DNA from 2 places in the Virgibacillus sp. DJP39 genome. Region 1 is predicted to be linked to the other one. Evidence: riboswitches for the same ligand, from Rfam matches in the RefSeq annotation. Region 1 holds a riboswitch; the other holds the start of a gene.
What was found. Region 1 has a riboswitch for cyclic di-GMP ahead of ACOI1D_RS18125 (hypothetical protein). Riboswitches for the same ligand answer to the same signal wherever they lie in the genome.

Region 1 (3,421 bases):
TAAATTCAGAAGCTATTTCCATAACGTTGATTCGAGTTTTACGATGTTTCGGGCTTTGACTCTCCAACTCCTCAAATGAAATGTTAAACTTACCCAGTTTTTCATCGAGTTCTAAAATTTCTTCCACGAGGGCTGAAGTACTGGTCGATTGTTGGTACGACTCTAGAGACGCTTTCATTTCAGATCGATCATGTTCTAACTGATTGTCATCTGAAATAGGGTACAAATGACGTTTTTCTTTTCGGAAATAGTCAATTAGATCCCGTTGAATTAATAGATATACATAGTTTAGAAAGGTACGCCCTTTATCGTATTCAAATGTGTCTATTGCACGGTTAAAAGCAATCAGTCCAATACTGCTCTCATCACTGCTCCATGTCACATATCGTTTACAAATATGTCCAACAACGTTAATTATATATGGTTTATAATGCCGAATTAATCGTTCTCTTTCTATATCATTACCTTTTTTTATTTCTATCAAAGTTGCTTTTAACCTCGGCATTTCCATGATGTCCCTCCTTATAGAACCACTTAAAACACAAAAAGTTCTCTACTATATATCGGAGGTATATGGTTTTTAATAAAGGATAGCAACCATTTTTAATATGGATTACTATCCTTTATAGTTTCTTTTCCAATTGTTATGGTCTACCTGATATCTCTTCTTGTTTCCCTTTAGCTTCTTCTTGTTTCTCTTCTGCTTTTGCTTGTTCTTCTTCTTGTTTCGCTTGTGCTTCTTCTTGTTTCTCTTCTGCTTTCGCTTGTGCTTCTTCTTGTTTCTCTTCTGCTTTCGCTTGTGCTTCTTCTTGTTTTTCTACTGCTTTTGCTTGTGCTTCTTCTTGTTTTGCTTGTGCTTCTTCTTGTTTTTCTACTGCTTTTGGTTGTGCTTCTTCAGCTTTTTTAAGAGCTGCTAAGAATTTTTGCTCGGACTTTTGTTGATTCTCTAATGCTTTCGTAATACCTGCCTTCGCTTCTTCTGGAAGATCTTCGCGCTCTAGAAGTGCTTTTAGGTTTTCTGAACGTTTTTGACTATTTTCAACTACAATTTCTTCAACTGCTGATGTGTCTTCTCCAGCTTCTTTTGCTGCTTCAAGATCTTCTTCACTCTGTTTCACATGTTCTTCATAATCTTCTAGCAACTCTTCTGCCTTTTCTTCATTGCCTTCCTCAAAGGACAATTCTGCTTCATTTATTCGATCATCCGCATATTCATCTTGAAGAAGTGCTTTTTCACTATTTTCTTCAGTTAACTCATATTCTGCTTCCTCCATTACACGAGAGGTATCATAGAGATCTGAACTCGGATCAACAACTGATTTATCCTCAGCTGCATAAACATTCCCTGCAAATAATAAAAGTAGACCAAATGTAACACTAAATATAATCGTTTTCATTGTAATTCCACCTTTTTCTTAAAAGTATAGTACGCTTTGTTTAAATTTCTCTATCATTGCTTGGTTTATTTCATAATCTTCAAGAGGGGTCATAAAAATCAAAATTCCAACTTGTTCCTCTCCACTATTCAAATAAATATCTGTTCGAATGCTTTCTTTTCGGTTCGATTTTAATGAAAGATATCGCTCAGCCTCCTCAATCGCCTCGCTATTTCCAAACGATGCTTTCAATTCACTTTTGATATCATCTAATGACTTTTCATTCGAAATAGACGTTAAAATGGCTTTCACATTCCCATTTTGAAACATAATATTTTCTTTGTTTTTACTGGAGTTGTCTTGCTGTTGCCAACCTGGTGTTTCGATAACCCTAACTGTTTCGCTTTCATATAGGTAGTTCTGTTCCTCTTGTTTCTGTTCGGTATTATTTTTTTCATTTGGCTGTGCGCCTTCATTTCCACCATTTTGGCAAGCTCCTAATACGAATAAAATCATAAAAAATAATAGTATTACGCTTGTCCTGTTTTTCAACCTGTCACCTCCGTCCATTTCCTTATGACTTTAGTAAAGAGAGGGGTTTATAGCATTGGTCCGATGGCAGCTGGCTGACATAGAAAATTCCTTAGCCCCTTTAGCTTTGCGTAATCATCTTTCAATGATTTTGCCTTTCTCTCTATCTCACTTATCTATACGTACGCTTGTTTAAAATTTTGGGGGGGACGGACAAAATTTTAAAATATTATTACTACATTGGGCAATTAAGAAACTTACGCATATTAGTTTGATGACGGAAGCACAAAATGACCTAGCAGCAATCACGATAAAGGTTGGGTCATGGGGGCATGAAATCTACAATGGAGTTTTATACACATGTCTCCAAAAAGATAAAAAGACGCTTCCGTCAAAGTGAAAAACTTTGTACGAAAGACGCCATTTCTAATATAAATAGAAAATAAATGTTATTTTTTTGTGTATTTTTTAGCACGGGTGAAAAATGAACCAAAGCATTGATTTAACAGAGTTTGATGATGTATTCTACATCATGCCGCCCATATAATAACCATTAGAATACATAAAAATAGTTAACAAAAACCCTATTAAAACAACGTTAATGATTTTTACTTACGCATATAGAAATACGATATTAAAACTTTTCGGTCACTTTTCGGATACTAAAATAAAAGGATTTGAAACAAATAGAAGAGGTATTCTGTATGGATACTTTGTATTAAACCAATATAACGAATACATACAATCTATTGTTTTGTTTATATAAAGGGTGATTAATTAGCATATAAAAATGAAGAAGAGCTAGACCCTAGACCAAGGATTTTTAAAATCAAAGCAATACTAGAAATAGAAGGCAAAAAGGATATTATTGACTTAATAACTAGAGAGATCACTCTTAAAACAACTCATTGATAAATAAAAAAGGGGTGATAATATGCAGACTGCTACAATGATTATTTCAGGCGTTGCAATAGCCATTAGCATTGTAACGATTGTCATTTCATTAAAAACAAGGGCGAAAACTAAATAAAGCAAGTTTTTTAACTAGTGTAGGAATTCGTCAATTATATTTTTTCTCCCCTTTAAAAAGAACCTCCCATTGCAACTGGTGTGAAATTCTGAAACATCTGTTAGGTTATTTCTTTACCCACATTTTGTTTATAATATAATGAATTTAACTCTTCCAATTTGATTCCTTAATTTATTCCTCACCACTAGAAGGTCCAATTCTCACTAAATCACCTATAACAATTTAGTCATTCAAATCCATAATATTCATTAGCTTTTTCAATAATCTTTTCTTTGAATTTATCTGGAGAGTCTCTTATAATATTTTCAATTAATTTTTCTTTAAACTCTTGCTCACTTAAGTTCAATTTTTCAACTAAAAGAACTGTAAGAGTGTTTAATCTCGCATCATTGAAATACGTTTCTATATTTTCTTCATCAAAAGGTTGATCGCTAGAATAAAGAAAACTTAGTTGAAAAATGTTTATACAAGTCCCTAATAAAGA
Region 2 (3,421 bases), on a different contig from region 1:
CCACCAACTCTCACAAGAACTAGACTATAATTTAAAACGAATCACTTGCTCATTTAGCTGTTCTGCTAGCTGTGCAAGCTCATCAGCACTATTTGATACTTCCTCCATTGAGCTACTGGACTGTTCTGCAGATGCAGCTGCTTCCTCAACACCTGCTGCTGTCTCCTCTGAAACAGATGCAATTTCTTCTATTGATCTACTCATCTTTATACTATTTCCAGATATATCCTTAAGGTTCTCTGAAATGGTTTGAATTTTAGACACCACGTCGTTGACAGACTGATTTATTTTTTCAAAGGTGTCCCCAGTTACACCTATTTGTTTTGAACCTTCATCCACTGCTTTATAGCCATCTTCTAATGAAAGTGCAACACCGTTAGACTCTTTTTGAATTTTACTAACTATATCTGTGATATCCTCAACTGAATTGCTTACTTGTTCTGCCAGTTTACGAACCTCGTTTGCAACAACCGCAAACCCTTTACCACTTTCCCCAGCACGGGCAGCTTCAATTGCTGCATTCAAGGCTAAAAGATTCGTTTGGTCTGCAACATCTTTAATTACAGAAACTAATTTAGATATTTCTTTTGATTGAGAATCAAGCCCTCTAACTTTACCTAAAGCATCACTAACAATCTGATCAATATTTTTCATTTGTGCAACAGACTTTTTCATTAGCTTATTACCTGTATCAGTCATGATAAGTACATCCTGTGATGATTTGGAGACTTCCTCCCCATTTTCATAGGCTTGTTCAACTTTACTATTAAACTGTTCCATTAGTTCGGCTAAATCAGTAGCACTGTTTGCCTGTGTTTCTGCACCAGATGATACTTCCTGCATAGTTGAAGCGATTTGTTCACTACCGCCTTTTACTTCACTTGCAGATTGAATAAGTACCTCACTTTGACCAGTAACCCGTTTTGATGCATTAGTTACTTGATAGACAATGTTATGCAGGTTTTCCTTCATTTGATTTACGGAACCAGCCAATTCACTCAGTTCATCTTTGCTATTTGTGGTAATTGGTTCTCCCGTGAGATCTCCTTTTTCAATTTGTTCCATTCCACTTTTAATTCTTCTAATGCTCTGAAGCAGACCCTTTACAAAGAAGTAGACGATTGTTAGACCTGCAACAATGGAAATCACTGCCGTTATTAACGTCGTTTTTAAAATATCATTACGTAATAATGTTGCTAGTTTAGACATTTCGAAATCCATTCCAACTACACCTATCACGTTTCCGTTTGAGCCCGTGATTGTTTTTGCTAATGTAATGGTTGATTTACCTGTACCAGTATCAATATATGGAGTAGTCCAGACGACCTCTCCTTCTGCTTCAGTAGCTTTTTTATACCACTCGGTTGTTCGTGGATCATAACTAGTTAAATCAACTTCTTCTGGAGGAATATTATTTAAATAAAATGCGCCTTCATCTGTAGACATATATAGATTTAAAAGATAATCGTAGTCCGCAGAAACATCTTTAAGATATGATTCATAAAAGGAAGTTTTAATTGGATCATTTACTGTTGGCATATTTACAAACTCTTTTTCAGCATCAGTTGGAAATGCATATGTTTCTGGGTTCATCTCTGCTGATTTTGAGATCTTAGTTAGGACGCTCTCATACTTAGCAAATACTTCTTGTGACTTTTTAGACATTGCTTCTATATCTTCTTTTTGAAGTACTGCTTTTTCTAAAATGGCAGTTTGCTGATAGGAAAAATAACCTACTAAAGATAGTGGAATTATTAATAAAACTATCATGAAAATTGGTAATTTATATTTTATTAGTTTGAGTTTATTCATCTAGATTTCCCCTTTTTTTTCATACTTTTTTTGTGATAAAAAATAGCTATCCTAATTAATAGAATAGCCAACACAATTTAATATATATGTATAATTAAATTGACGTATTGGTAACCAGGCTGTCATGACATTTGGAATTTATCTTCCATGTATGCGGTAGACCCTAAGCTTTGCGTCCTATCCTTTCAGATAGTTTGCCTTTATCATTTATTATAGTACTTTTTATCTAGTTATAAAGTAATAGTAGTTTACTTCTATTTATAAATCAACAACAATCGACAATACAGGCATTGCTGATATTCTATATATCGACATAAACCCAAAATAATAAATAGTTGGAAATTAATTATTCATATGTAATCCATATCAGTACTTACATAGTGTTCCTATAACTCAATGATAGTTTTAGCTGATACGGAAGAATTTTATAATCTATCAAAATTAAGGTTGAAAAAGATTCAAATAAAGCATATAATTAAATCTGGTTCATCAGGGGGCATTAGCTCAGCTGGGAGAGCGCCACGCTGGCAGCGTGGAGGTCAGCGGTTCGAGCCCGCTATGCTCCATACTTTCCTAAAAAAAAAGAACGACACCACTTTCTCTAAAAGAAAATGGTGTCGTTCTTTTTTGTTGTCCTTCATCTAATTAATAGGGTATTAAATTTTCACGCCTTCTGGCCAATGTAGATCATGCTCTTCAACACTAGTAATCTCGTTATTTTCATCAACAAACACTACTTTTGGTTTTAGGTGTTCTATTTCTTCATCAGTAAATAGTCCTTGACTTAGAATTATAACCAAATCACCTGGTGAAAATAAATTTGCTGGCGGGCCGTTTAAACAAATACGATTTGAACCCTCTGGAGCTGGAATTGCATACGTCTTCCATCTGGCTGCATTTTTTAAATTTGCAATCTGCACCATTTCATATGGTTTTATATTAGCCTCTTTCATTAACTGATAGTCAATCGTTATACTACCAACATAATCAAGTTCAGCTTCAGTTACTGTAGCTCTATGTATCTTTCCCTTACACATCATTCGTTGCATGTAAAATTCCTCCTCAATTAATCTATCTAATTAGTATAAAGTAAACAATAGGACATCTCAACGATAAATAACTTAAAAATCGGCAAAAAAAGCTAAAACCCGAGCTTGCTGCCAATCGGATTTTAGCCTTTTTCACTATTTTATTTTTAAACCAGGATATATTAAGGAAGGCCAGAATACAAATCAGTTAATACCCTTTACCTTTTCACTTCATAACCACAACTTTCAATCGCTGCTTCAGCAAGCACTTGAAGTGAGTCGATGTACCTCCCATTTAGTAAAAGGTCGTGCTTTACAAGTGATAGCTCTGTACACCCTAAAATAATTTTATCGCAACCAGCATTAAACATAGCTTGTTCAACAGTTGTCCACTTCTCTCTGGTCACTGGCTTTCCTGCTTTAATGTCGTCATAGATAATTGACATGACGACTGATTGAATATAGGTATCCGAAACTGTATAATCTATCCCGAATTCCTTACATTCTGCTTGGTAAACGCCCGTTTGAATCGTACCAGTCGTTGCTAAGATCCCTATATTTTGATTACCATTATAGACTGC

Region 2: it holds a riboswitch for cyclic di-GMP, as region 1 does, so the genes downstream of both, ACOI1D_RS03685 (methyl-accepting chemotaxis protein) here and ACOI1D_RS18125 (hypothetical protein) in region 1, are expected to answer to the same signal.

The regions. Positions count from the first base shown of each region.
Region 1 covers NZ_JBMERP010000081.1:12,441-15,861, forward strand. The annotation lists gene sigI (RNA polymerase sigma-I factor) at 1-511, opposite strand, end outside; gene ACOI1D_RS18120 (DUF5667 domain-containing protein) at 645-1,397, opposite strand; gene ACOI1D_RS18125 (hypothetical protein) at 1,416-1,928, opposite strand; cyclic di-GMP riboswitch class I at 1,991-2,073, opposite strand; gene ACOI1D_RS18130 (hypothetical protein) at 2,182-2,307, shown strand; partial or broken gene ACOI1D_RS18135 (hypothetical protein) at 3,164-3,421, opposite strand, start outside.
Region 2 covers NZ_JBMERP010000005.1:97,204-100,624, forward strand. The annotation lists gene ACOI1D_RS03685 (methyl-accepting chemotaxis protein) at 25-1,812, opposite strand; cyclic di-GMP riboswitch class I at 1,919-2,021, opposite strand; tRNA gene ACOI1D_RS03690 (tRNA-Ala) at 2,306-2,378, shown strand; gene panD (aspartate 1-decarboxylase) at 2,469-2,861, opposite strand; gene ACOI1D_RS03700 (aspartate/glutamate racemase family protein) at 3,059-3,421, opposite strand, start outside.